Regions from separate parts of the Caproicibacterium argilliputei genome, predicted to be linked through region 3. Evidence: predicted binding sites of a transcription regulator. Region 3 holds the regulator's gene; each other region holds the start of a gene.
What was found. Region 3 encodes Rex, which represses fermentation and respiration genes when NADH is low (regulators of the CRP and FNR family bind a similar motif). Its sites were predicted from a motif close to ATTGTTAANNNNTTAACAAT; they were not measured.

Region 1 (4,363 bases), 240 kb from region 3:
GCTGAAGCTGACCGACCTGCCGGATATGCTGGCATTCTTTAAGAAAGTGCCGCCGTACACCACAGAGATTTTTGTTAACAAAAAGAGCAAAGCAAATCTGGAGAATGCTCCGGTCATGCTGGAAGCGGCCATTGCGGATCTGCAGGCACTCGATGACTGGAGCGTGGATGCCCTGCACGAAGACCTGCTGGCGCTTGCCAAAAAACTGGAAGTGAAAAACGGCGTTTTGCTTTGGCCGGTGCGCGTGGCGGCAGCCGGGCAAACGGTTACGCCCGGCGGTGCGATGGAAATCCTTTCCGTGCTCGGCAAAGACGAGTCCCTGCGTCGGCTGCGTGCCGGTCTGGAAATGCTCAGAAATTAAGAACGGATACAGCAGGAGGACACCATGAGTGAAACAAACAAAAACCTGACTGCTCCCGAAGAGGGCAGTGGCAATTTTATTCATACCTTTATTGCAGAGGATATTGCGGAAAACGGTCGTTTTGCAGGGCAGCGCGTGCACACCCGCTTTCCGCCCGAACCCAACGGCTATCTGCACATCGGCCACGCCAAGGCCATCTGCGTGGATTTCGGCACAGCGGAAAAATTCGGTGGTCTGTGCAATCTGCGCATGGATGACACCAACCCCACCAAGGAAGACACCGAGTACGTGGACGCCATCAAAGAGGATATTCGCTGGCTCGGCTTTTCGTGGGACGACCGCTTTCATTATGCATCCGATTATTTTGACACCATGTATGAGCTGGCGGTCAAGCTGATTGAAAAAGGTCTTGCCTACGTCTGCGAGCTGACGCCGGAGCAGATGCACGACAATCGCGGTGACCTGACGCATCCGGCGGTCAGTCCGTATCGGGACCGCCCCATTGCAGAAAGCCTTGCCCTGTTTGCCCGCATGAAAGCAGGGGAGTTTGCGGACGGCCGCATGACGCTGCGTGCGAAAATGGATCTTGCTTCCGGTAACTTCAATCTGCGCGACCCGGTTATTTACCGAATCAACCATATGCATCACCACCGCACCGGCGACAAATGGTGTGTTTACCCCATGTACGACTTCGCGCATCCGATTGAGGACGCCATGGAGGGAATTACCCATTCGCTCTGTACCCTGGAGTTTGAGGAGCATCGGCCGCTTTACGACTGGGTAATCGAGCACATTGACCTGCCTGCAAAACCGCGGCAGATTGAGTTTGCCCGTCTGGGTATCAATAACACTGTTATGAGCAAGCGCAAGCTGCGCAAACTGGTGGAGGGCGGCTTCGTTTCCGGCTGGGACGACCCGCGTATGCCTACGCTCTGCGGTCTGCGCCGCCGTGGCTTTACGCCGGCCTCCATCCGGAACTTCTGCAGCCGCATCGGCGTTTCTAAGGTTGATTCCACGGTGGAGTACGGCTTTTTAGAGCATTGCCTGCGGGAGGACTTAAACCTGAAAGCGCGCCGCACCATGGCAGTGCTGCATCCGGTCAAGCTGGTGCTGACCAACTATCCGCAAGGTCAGACGGAAACCTTTACAGTAGAAAACAATCCGGAGCGCCCGGAAGACGGCACCCGCGAGGTGACCTTTTCCCGCGAGCTTTGGATTGAGGCGGGGGATTTTCTGGAGGAGCCGGTTAAGGGCTACCGCCGACTTTTCCCGGGCAATGAGGTGCGCCTGAAAACGGCGTATATTGTCCGCTGCACCGGCTGCGACAAAAACGAGGACGGCAGCGTCAAAACGGTTTACGCTGAGTATGACCCCGAAACGCGCGGCGGCAATACGCCGGACGGCCGCAAGGTGCGTGGTACCATCCACTGGGTGAATGCCGCTGACTGCACGGAAGCGGAGGTACGCTTGTATGGCAGTCTGTTTACGGTGCCGGAACCGGAGCAGGAGGAGGACTTCCTCACGGTTTTGAACCCCGATTCCCTGCAGGTGCTGCAGCACTGCAAGGTGGAGCCATCCCTGCGGGAGGCAGACGCTGCAATGCCGTTCCAGTTCATGCGGGAGGGGTACTTCTGTCTGGACAAGGATTCCACACCGGCACATCTGGTTTTTAACCGTTCCGTTTCTTTGAAGGATGGCTTTAAGCCGAATAAATAACAAAAAGCGGGTTCGGTGCGGCAAAATATCTGCCGGACTTCGTAAAAGGACTTTTCAGGGGACGCATTCCTTGAAAAGTTCTTTTTAGTTATTAAATTTCTTTGAATTCTTCGATTTTTGTCGAAATTAAATGATTTCTTAATGCGGAATATGGTATAATCAGGGAGTCAGAGTTGATGATATTAGGCATTTTGCTGCTGCACCCATGCGAAAGCGGGAACTTTGCTAAAACTTTAACGAAATTGTTGCAAACGATGCGAGATTGTGATATATTTAACTTATGCGAATAACTGGTCTTTTTCGTGCCAGGGTGCAGCGAGAAAACAGTGTTATCAAATGAATGGAGGAAACAAATATGTCAAGAAGAATCGTTTTGGCTGGTGCGTGCCGTACGGCAATCGGTAAAATGGGTGGAGCCCTTGTGGGCAAAGAAACACCGGAGTTGGCAACCATTGTTGTTAAGGAGGCCATGAAGCGTGCCGGTGTGCAGCCGAATGTGGTGGATGAAGTTATCCTTGGCTGTGTGTTCCAGGCAGGCATTGGTCAGAATGTTGCCCGCCAGGCTGCTATTTATGCCGGCATTCCGATCGAAACTCCAGCATTTACACTGAACAACCTCTGTGGCTCCGGCCTGAAGAGCGTCAATGTTGCCGCTGCGCTGATTGCTGCCGGCGAGGCAGACGTGATTGTTGCCGGCGGTGCGGAAAGTATGTCCAATGCGCCGTATCTGCTCAAAAAGGCACGTTTCGGTTACCGTATGAACGATGGCAAGCTCATTGACTCTATGATTCATGATGGCCTGGAAGATACCTTCCATCACTATCACATGGGTATCACCGCAGAAAACGTTGCGGAAAAATACGGTATTACCCGCCAGATGCAGGACGAATTTGCAGCTGCTAGCCAGCAGAAAGCACAGGCTGCCATCGCGGCAGGCAAGTTCAAAGACGAAATTGTGCCGATTGAAGTTAAGCAGAAGAAAAAGACCGTGATTTTTGACCAGGATGAAGGCCCCCGTGCAGGCGTGACCGCCGAATCCCTGGCTGGTCTGCGTCCGGCATTCAAAGAGAACGGCACAGTCACCGCAGGCAACGCTTCCGGCATTAACGACGCTGCTTCCGCAGTTGTTGTGATGACAGAGGAGAAGGCAAAGGAACTCGGTGTCAAGCCGATGGCTTACTGGGTTGCCGGCGCTTCCGCAGGCGTTGACCCGGCTTACATGGGTCTTGGCCCGATTGAAGCCACCAAAAAGGTTATGAAGAAGAGCGGCATGAGCGTTGCGCAGATGGACTTGATTGAAGCAAACGAAGCGTTCGCTTCCCAGTCCCTCGCAGTTTGCCACGACCTGCAGTTTGACATGAGCAAGGTCAATGTCAACGGCGGCGCCATTGCACTGGGTCATCCGGTCGGCTGCTCCGGCACCCGTATCCTCACAACGCTGATGTACGAAATGCAGAAGCGCGACAGCGAGTACGGCCTTGCTACCCTGTGCGTCGGCGGCGGCATGGGTGTTGCAACCATCGTAAAGAAATACTAATTGCGCGGAAAACCGAAGAAAGCAGGCGGAAACATGAGCTTTGTAAACTATGAGCAGAAAGACTTTGTCGGTGTCATTACCATTGACCGCGAGAAAGCCCTGAACGCGCTGAATCCGGAAGTCCTTGCAGATTTGGAAGCAGTTGTCGACGCCATTGACGCAGACAAAACCCGCTGCGTCGTCATTACCGGCGCCGGGCAGAAGGCCTTTGTTGCTGGCGCTGACATTGGCGCTATGAGCACCATGACACCGGATGAGGGTCGTGCGTTTAGCGCAAAAGGCAACGCGGTGTTCCGGAAAATTGAAAAGCTGCCGATGCCAGTTATCGCGGCGGTCAACGGCTTTGCACTTGGCGGCGGCTGCGAGCTTTCTCTGAGCTGTGACATCCGTATTGCTGCGGATAACGCTGTGTTCGGTCAGCCGGAAGCCGGTCTGGGCATTACGCCCGGTTTCGGCGGTACCCAGCGGCTGGCACGCACCATCGGCGTCGGCAAGGCGAAGGAAATGATTTACGCGGCGCGCAATATCAAAGCGGAAGAAGCGCTGCGGGTTGGTCTGGTCAATGCGGTGTATCCGGCGGAACAGATGCTGGAGGAAGCCATGAAGCTGGCCGAGCGGATTGCCGGTAATGCACCCATTGCCGTACGGCAGTGCAAGAAAGCAATCAACATGGGTCTGCAGATGGATATCGATTCGGCAGTTGCGTTTGAGCCGGAGCTTTTCGCGGCCTGCTGCGGCACAGCAGACCA
Region 2 (4,363 bases), 230 kb from region 3:
GATGGCTGCGAAAGAAGCGGTTTAAATTTTTGCTTTTTAAGCCTGACTGTGAGCGGAAAGCTTGCAGCCAGGCTTTTTTGCTGTTATACTTAAATAGATTTTTAATCACTTTTACACGCAGTCAAGAGGTGAACAACGATGCTGAAAAACGATTGGTCGGAAAAGCAAATTGATGTGGATGCGAAAATGCTTGCAAAAATTATTTTCAATAAGGAAACGCCAAATTACCTGCCGCTGGAGCACGAAAAGGACACGCAGGTAAATGAGCTTTACGCGCAGTTGGATTCGCTTTTGCAGAAGAACCAGCTGAACGAGGCGGAAGACCTGCTGTACGAAAAGGTGGAAACGCAGAACTTCCGGTATCTGGAGCTTGCCATTGACTTTTACGTCAAGTTGAACCATAAAACCGACGAGGAACTGGACGAAGCGGACTTTGACCGTTCGGAAATCGAAGAAGGTCTGCAGGACATGATTCACCGGTTTAACATTACCTTGCCTGCATAATGTGAAAAATTACAGCCGAGGAAGGTTTGTTATGGATGGTAAACTGCGCAACATGGCATCTATTTATCTTACAAAAGGGAATCAGATGTTGTTGCTGTATCGCCAGGGATCTAGAGTAGTTAATAACGTCTGGGTGGGATCTGCGGGCGGACATTTTGAAAATTTCGAGTTAAATGATGCAAAAGCTTGTGTTCTGAGAGAACTTTACGAAGAACTTTCTGTCACGGAAAGTCAGATTGAAGATCTGCAGAAGCGTTATATTACATTGCGACGGACGAAAGAAGAAATCCGACAGAATTATTATTTTTTTCAGATTTAAAAGAAGGTGTCAGTACCGCCTTGATATCCAACGAAGGAATTTCAAAATGGTTCAAGCTGTCCGAACTAAATACATTGGAAATGCCGTTTACTGCAAAATTTGTAATTAAACATTATCTGAATTTTGCAGTACAGGATAACTTGGTTTATGGCGGCATTGCGGATGGAAATCAGGTAATATTCACCAAGATGACTGCGTTTTAAATCATAAAAAACAGGACTGTTGTGAAAAAAGCATTTCACCGCAGTCCTGTTTTTTTTATGTTCGTCGTTAGATTTTATTGCTATGATGCCAAATTCCCTGCTGTTCCGCCGCGGCAATCAGCTGTTCGCGGAACTTCGGGTGGGATATACTAATGAGCTTTTCTGCGCGCTCCCAGAGGGAAGCACCCTTCAAATTGACCATGCCGTATTCGGTAACAACGTATTGAATATTGGCGCGGGTATCCGTCACAGTCGAGCCGGAGTGGAGAATCGGCAGAATACGCGATTGCAGCTCACCGGATTTGTCCGTAAAGGTTGAGGAGCAGCAGATGAAGCTTTTGCCGCCGCGGGAAAGGTATGCGCCCATCACATAGTCCAGCTGACCGCCTGCGCCGGTGATTTGCCGCAAGCCGTTGGATTCCGCATTGACCTGCCCGTACAGATCCATATTGACGATGTTGTTGATGGAAATCATGTTGTCATGCGCGGAGATTACACGGACGTCATTCACGTAGTTGACCGGCGCCGCCATGCACGCCGGGTTGTCGTCCAGATAGTCGTACAGCTTCTGCGAGCCGCAGGCAAAGGCGTAGACTTGCCGACCGGGGTTCAGCTGCTTTTTGGTGCCGTTGATAATGCCTTTTTCCGCCATATCCACAAAGGCATCCACGTACATTTCCGTATGTACACCGAGGTCTTTCAGGTCAGACTGCGCCAGCAGCGAGCCAACGGCGTTTGGCATACTGCCGATACCCAGCTGCAGGCAGGCGCCGTTTGGAATTTCGTTGACAATGGTTTTGGCCACAATCTCGTCCACTTCGGTTGCCGCGCGTGCAGGCGGCATACAACGGGCATAGGGTTCCTTCATTTCCACAATGGCATCGACTTTGGAGATGTGCACCTCTGTCTGAAACCCGCCCAAGCAGTGCGGCATTTTGTCATTGACTTCCACAATGATGTGCTTGGCGCGCTCACAGATGGCGGCTTCCATAGAGCCGGACGGCCCGAAGTTAAAGTAGCCGTGTTTGTCCATCGGTGCGACCTGCAGCATGGCAACATCAATCGGCGGAATGTCTTCGCGACAGTAACGCGGAATTTCGGAGTAGCGAACCGGCACATAGGTGATGAAGCCCTCTTTGGCAAACTTGCGCTCTACACCGGAATAATGCCAGGAATAAAACGAAAAGTGCTCGCCGGGATTTTTCACCTTGAAAATTTCCGGTACATCCATTAAAACGCCGCCGCGCACTTTAACATCGTGCAGGTCTTCGACGCGCGCCGCCAGGGCGGAATCCAGATCATGTACGGTTGCCATGTTCCAACCGTAATCCACCCAGTCACCGGATTTGATTACGCTGACGGCTTTTTCGGCGGTCGTCAGTTTTTGCGCATACTCTTTTGTGTAGTCCATTCAAGAACAGCTGCCTTTCTACTAATATTTCAATGCTGAAAGCATAAAAGTCGATATTGTTAATGCCTTAACAATATCTTATTATAGCATTTTTTCTGTTCAGCGACAAGTATGCCGGACAGAAACATTTGCAAATTATCAAAAAATTCTGCAAAATCTTCTGAAATATGTTAAGATACTGTCAGATTTTCAAAAGAGGGTGAGCAGGCATGGCAGAAAGCGAGGTATCCAAGCTGCGGGTTTTGGCAGTGATGCAGATGCTGCATCAGGAGGCATCTAAAGAACATCCGCTGCAGATGTGTGAGATTGCGGCGGGTTTGGAAAAGCGGGGCATTTACTCCAAGCGCAGGGCGATCGGGCGCGACATTGCCGCACTGCGCCGTGTGGGATACAACATTGTTTTTACGCGTACGCCATATCCCGGATACTATCTGTCGCAGCGGATTCTGGAAACGGCAGAGGTGCGTATGCTGCTGGATGCGGTCAGCGCGGCGCCGTTTTTGACGGAGGAGGCCACCATCCGCCTTACGGAAAAGCTGAAGCGGATGCTGCCCAGCGGGGAGCAGGAGGCCCTGCAGAAACAGATTTATTATGATCCGGCACGCAAACTGGAGAATAATGAAGTGGTACATACGGTTTCGGTGATTCAGCAGGCCATTGCGCGCAAACAGAAGATTTCCTTTACCTACCACCACCGCACGCTTTGTGCCGGGCAAATGCAGCAGGACGGCGGTCGGCTGTTTCTTCTAAGCCCTTACGCGCTGTTCTGGCGGGATGACCATTATTATCTGGCGGGCAATTACGAAAAATATGATACGGTGAGCAAGTACCGGCTGGACCGGATGTACGACGTCTGCATGGAGCCGGAGCCGGTGCGTCCCTTTACAGAGGTCACGCCTTACACTGGGCGGTTTGACACGGCAGATTACCTGCGGCACGCATTTTTTTTGTTTGGCGGCAGGGAAGAGCAGCTGCTTCTGCGCTGCGACTGCAGCCTGATGGATGTGTTGGCAGACCGGTTCGGTGAGGAAATGGAGATTCTGGAGTGGGATCGGGAGGTGTTTACAGCGCACGTCTGTGCGCGCGTCAGCGAGGGACTGTACGGCTGGCTGCTGCAGTACGGCGCGCGCCTGGCGGTTATGGCGCCGACCTATGTGCGGGACGAAATGCGCCGTCGCTTGTGGGAGCTGGAGGCAGTGTACCGCCTGCCCGAAGACGAAAAACAGCCGCCCGAAACGGGAGGCTGTCTGCCGAATTTACGAGAACCACATATGCTCGATAAATATTTTCACGCCGATGGCGATTAAGACCAGACCGCCGACAATCTGCGCCTTTGCACGCAGAAGGTCGCCGCACTTTTTGCCGAGGAACACGCCGCCCAGACATAGCACAAAGGTGACCGCACCGATGATTCCCACAGAAAGCAGCATTTGTTGCAGCGAGGCGGCGCCCACGGCATTGGGCAGGATGATGCCGGTGGCAAGCGCGTCAATGCTGGTCGCCACGGCAAGCGTCAGCAGCGTTTTCAGCGGCAGATCTTCCTGCAGGCAGCCGCAGTCGGGAGCCTTGCGGGCCTCCAGCAGCATTTGCACGCCAATGAAAGAGAGCAGGATCAGCGCGACCCAGTGGTCAACCGCATTGATGAAACCGGCGCCTGCTTTGCCAATCAGCCAACCTAGCATGGGCATGGCTGCCTGAAAACCGCCGAACACGGCGGCGAGCTTTAAGGCAAACGCCGGGCGGACACGGCACGTCACAGCGCCGTTTGCCAGACTGACCGCAAAAGCGTCCATGCTCAGCCCTACGGCGATGCTGACCAATGCAAAACCATCCATTCGAATCCCTTCCTCCGAAACACAGATTCTCTATATGCTAGCACAAGGCAGCGCCACTGTCAAATTTTTGAAGCGGTATTGTTTCTGCCTG
Region 3 (4,363 bases):
TTCTTAAACTTCGGCAATTTTGATTCATGGAGGTACCCTTAAATGGATAAAATACAAATGAAAACGCCGCTGGTCGAAATGGACGGCGACGAAATGACCCGCATCCTCTGGAAAATGATCAAGGAAATTCTGTTGGAGCCTTATGTTGACCTGAAAACGGAATACTACGACCTAGGGCTTAAGCACCGCGACGAAACTGCGGACAAGGTAACTGTGGAAGCTGCGCAGGCAACCAAAAAATACGGCGTTGGCGTTAAATGCGCAACCATTACGCCAAACGCCGCCCGCGTCAAAGAATACAACCTGCACCAGATGTGGAAAAGCCCGAACGGAACCATCCGCGCCATTCTGGACGGCACCGTGTTTCGTGCGCCGATTCTGGTAAAGGGAGTTACACCGTTCCTCCCAAGCTGGAAAAAGCCGATCACGATTGCCCGCCACGCTTACGGTGATCTCTATAAAAACGTGGAAATGACCGTACTCGCCGGCGCAAAAGCAGAACTGGTCGTAACGGACAAAGACGGTCGGGAAACCCGTCAGACCATTCATACCTTTGATGGCGCAGGCATCGTGCAGGGGCAGCACAACCTGGATGCTTCCATCGCCTCTTTCGCGCACGCCTGCTTCGACTATGCATTGACCACCAAGCAGGATTTGTGGTTTTCCTCCAAAGACACCATCTCCAAAAAATACGACCATCGATTTAAGGATATTTTCCAGGAAATCTTTGAAACGGAGTATCAGGAAAAGTTTAAAAACGCCGGCATTACGTACTTCTACACGCTGATTGATGATGCCGTTGCGCGTGTCATCCGCAGTGAGGGTGGCTACATCTGGGCGTGCAAGAACTACGACGGCGATGTCATGAGCGACATGGTGGCAACAGCCTTCGGCAGTTTGGCCATGATGACGAGCGTTCTGGTTTCCCCTGCCGGTGTTTACGAATATGAAGCCGCACACGGCACCGTGCAGCGTCACTACTATAAATACCTCAAGGGCGAGCCAACCAGCACCAACAGCATTGCCACGCTCTTTGCCTGGAGCGGTGCACTGAAAAAGCGCGGAGAACTGGACGCACTGCCCCGACTGCAGGCGTTTGGTGAAAAGTTGGAGAAAGCCGCGCTGCAGACCATTGCCGACGGTGTAATGACGGGCGACCTCTATCAGCTTTCCAGCCTGCCAACCAAGCGCAAAGCCGACACGGAAACCTTTCTGAAAGAAATTGCAGCGCGCCTGGAGCCGCTGCTGTGATTTGATTTTAAAATTGCGTGCATACGGACGCAGGCCTTTGGGGCAGCAGCCGCTGCTTCGCAGAAAGAAGGATTGTTCATGCCCAAACGTGAAAATATTTCGATGTCTGTTATCCGACGCCTGCCGCGGTACTACCGCTTTCTGAATCAGCTGAAGCGCGACGGTGTCACCCGCATTTCCTCTACGGAGCTTTCCGGAAAGCTGGGCTTGACCGCTTCGCAAATTCGGCAGGACTTAAACTGCTTCGGTGGTTTCGGTCAGCAGGGATACGGCTACATTGTCGAGCAGCTTGCCGCAGAAATCGGCCATATCCTCGGGGTAGAGCATAACTACCGCACCGTGCTGTTCGGCGCCGGCAATCTGGGGCGCGCCATCGCCGCGCACATGAACTTTGAGCAGCTCGGATTTGAACTAATCGGTATTTTTGATGACGCGCCGCAGAAAATCGGTACGGTGATTCGTGGAATGGAAGTTTTGAACACCGCTTGCTTTGAAAATTTCTGCAAAGAGAAAAAGCCTGAAATGGCCGTCCTCTGCATTCCGCGCACTGCTGTGGAAGCAACGGTTGACCGGCTTTATCCACTGGGGATTCACAACTACTGGAACTTCAGCCATTACGACATCAACATGAAGTATCCGAATGCGGTTGTAGAAAACGTACATCTGAATGACAGCCTGCTGACGCTGTGCTACTGCATCAGCAACGCACCGGAAGCTCAAAAACCCCAAAAAGTGCAAATATAAAAATCCAGCCGGATTCGGGAAGCTCCCGTAACGGCTGGATTTTTTCTGTGTCAAAACCGACACGTCATTTTTTTTCTGCCTGATATGCCTTTGCTGCCCCCACCAGACCTTTAAACAGCGGATGCGGGCGGTTTGGGCGGGACTTAAATTCTGGATGAAATTGGCTGCCGATAAAGAACGGATTGGCGTCTACTTCCATCATCTCTACAATGCGGTCATCCGGGCTCTTGCCGGCGAAGGTTACACCCGCTTCTTCCATACGGCTGCGGTACTCGTTGTTAACTTCAAAGCGGTGACGATGGCGCTCGTAAACCAGAGGCTCCTGGTTGTAAAGCCGCCACGCCAGCGTGCCGGAGGTAAGCTTGCACGGATATTTGCCCAGGCGCATGGTGCCGCCCAACTGCTCTACGTCCTTCTGCTCCGGCATCAGGTCAATGACATGATTTTTGCTCTGTGGATCAAACTCTGCCGAATTCGCGTCCGCAATTCCCATCACGTTGCGTGCGTACTCCACAATGCAGAGCTGCATACCCAAGCAGATGCCCAGCAGCGGCACCCGATTGACACGCGCCCAATGAATCGCGGTGATCATGCCCTCAATGCCGCGCTCGCCAAAGCCGCCCGGCACCAAAACACCGTCTGCGTCTTTCAGAATATCCGCCACATTCTCCGGCGTGATTTTTTCGGAGTCAATCCACTGCACATTGACCTTGACATTGTTGCCAATCCCGCCATGCGTGAGCGCTTCTGCAACGCTGAGATAGGCATCATGCAGTTCCACATACTTGCCAACCAGAGCAATGTTGACACTGTCGGTCATAGAAAGCGCCGTGTGCACCATGCTGATCCAGTCCGCAAGATCCGGCCCGCGCGTATCCAGCGCCAGGCGACGGCAGACAATTTCGTCTAGCTTTTCATCGCGCAGCGCAAGCGGAACTTCATATAAAAGCGGCAAGTCCAGGTTCTCAATCACGCAGTCTTCACGCACATTGCAGAACAGCGCGATTTTCTTTTTGATATCCTCGCCGATTTTCTTTTCGGAGCGCAGCACAATCACATCCGGCTGAATGCCGATAGAAAGCAGCTCCTTAACGCTGTGCTGCGTTGGTTTAGATTTATGCTCATGGGAACAGTTCAGATATGGAACCAGCGTAACATGGATGAACATACAGTTTTCGCGGCCCTCTTCGGTTGCAAACTGGCGAATGGCCTCCAAAAAAGGCTGACTTTCGATATCGCCGACAGTACCGCCAACTTCGATGATTGCCACATCAACGTTGTCCCGCGCGGCAGAAATGCGCTCCTTAATTTCGTTGGTGATGTGCGGAATAACCTGTACGGTGCCCCCGCCGTAGTCACCGTTGCGCTCTTTCTGAATCACGTTGTAGTAAATACGTCCGGAGGTAACATTGCTGTTCTGCGTCAGGCTTTCGTCAATAAACCGCTCGTAGTGCCCCAAATCCAAATCAGTTTCCGCGCCGTCATCCGTCACGAAAACTTCACCATGCTGAAACGGATTCATGGTACCTGGGTCCACATTCAGGTAAGGGTCAAATTTCTGCATGGTAACACGCAGACCGCGCGCTTTCAGTAAACGGCCAAGGGAAGCAGCTGTAATTCCCTTTCCCAATCCTGAAACGACACCGCCTGTGACAAAGATATATTTTGCTGCCATAACATCCTCCATACGCATAAGATTTCTCTCTTTTTTGCCTGCTCCCGACAAAAAACAATTGTTTTAATGATAGCACTTCATCTAGATGCTTGTCAAGGAAAAGCCGCTGCTACAGAAAGATGCCCGCGCCAAAGTTTTGCTCTGTCGCGGGCATCTTTCTGTATTTTCTACGTTATAAAACCGCATCCAACATTTTACGGTAGTCATCAACCGGCATAGCGCCAACCTTGCTGTCCACCGGACTGCCGTCACGGAAAACAAAAACTGTTGGGATGCTCATTACGGCAAATTTCGCCGCAAGATCCTGGTTTTTGTCCACATCCACTTTCATAACCGCCACACGCCCATCGTACTCCTGCGCAAGCTGTTCGATGACCGGCCCAAGCATTTTGCAGGGACCGCACCAGGTTGCCCAAAAATCGCAAAGGACAACCTTGTTCTCTTTCAGCGTTTTGTCAAACACAGCTTCATCTGCATGAATTAATTCCGCCATTTATGATCCTTCCCTTCCGCTTTCAGTATTTCCGTATTCCAAACACAGCATACCATTATCCCGCATATTTTTCAAGTGTTGCTTTGACAATTTTTACCGTAGAAAGCGGCTTGTCTGCACTGTCTACTTTCACTGCTGCAATTTTGTCCACAATGTCCAACCCTTCGTAAACCTGACCGAACACAGAGTGACCGCGCGGC

Region 1: a site for Rex is predicted at 2,339-2,358, ahead of PXC00_RS04665 (acetyl-CoA C-acetyltransferase). Genes of this name have one in related genera too.
Region 2: a site for Rex is predicted at 2,493-2,512, ahead of PXC00_RS04705 (butyryl-CoA:acetate CoA-transferase). Genes of this name have one in related genera too.

Annotation. Positions count from the first base shown of each region.
Region 1 is NZ_CP135996.1:982,529-986,891, forward strand. Features, by position in the region: gene gltX (glutamate--tRNA ligase) at 1-361, shown strand, start outside; gene PXC00_RS04660 (glutamine--tRNA ligase/YqeY domain fusion protein) at 386-2,077, shown strand; gene PXC00_RS04665 (acetyl-CoA C-acetyltransferase) at 2,433-3,614, shown strand; gene PXC00_RS04670 (enoyl-CoA hydratase-related protein) at 3,648-4,363, shown strand, end outside.
Region 2 is NZ_CP135996.1:990,836-995,198, forward strand. Features, by position in the region: gene PXC00_RS04690 (electron transfer flavoprotein subunit alpha/FixB family protein) at 1-25, shown strand, start outside; gene PXC00_RS04695 (DUF6483 family protein) at 139-504, shown strand; gene PXC00_RS04700 (NUDIX domain-containing protein) at 536-823, shown strand; gene PXC00_RS04705 (butyryl-CoA:acetate CoA-transferase) at 1,094-2,437, opposite strand; gene PXC00_RS04710 (helix-turn-helix transcriptional regulator) at 2,647-3,744, shown strand; gene PXC00_RS04715 (manganese efflux pump MntP) at 3,694-4,272, opposite strand.
Region 3 is NZ_CP135996.1:1,225,467-1,229,829, reverse strand. Features, by position in the region: gene PXC00_RS05905 (TraX family protein) at 1-7, shown strand, start outside; gene PXC00_RS05900 (NADP-dependent isocitrate dehydrogenase) at 43-1,251, shown strand; gene PXC00_RS05895 (redox-sensing transcriptional repressor Rex) at 1,330-1,995, shown strand; gene PXC00_RS05890 (CTP synthase) at 2,060-3,670, opposite strand; gene trxA (thioredoxin) at 3,843-4,163, opposite strand; gene PXC00_RS05880 (peptidylprolyl isomerase) at 4,219-4,363, opposite strand, start outside.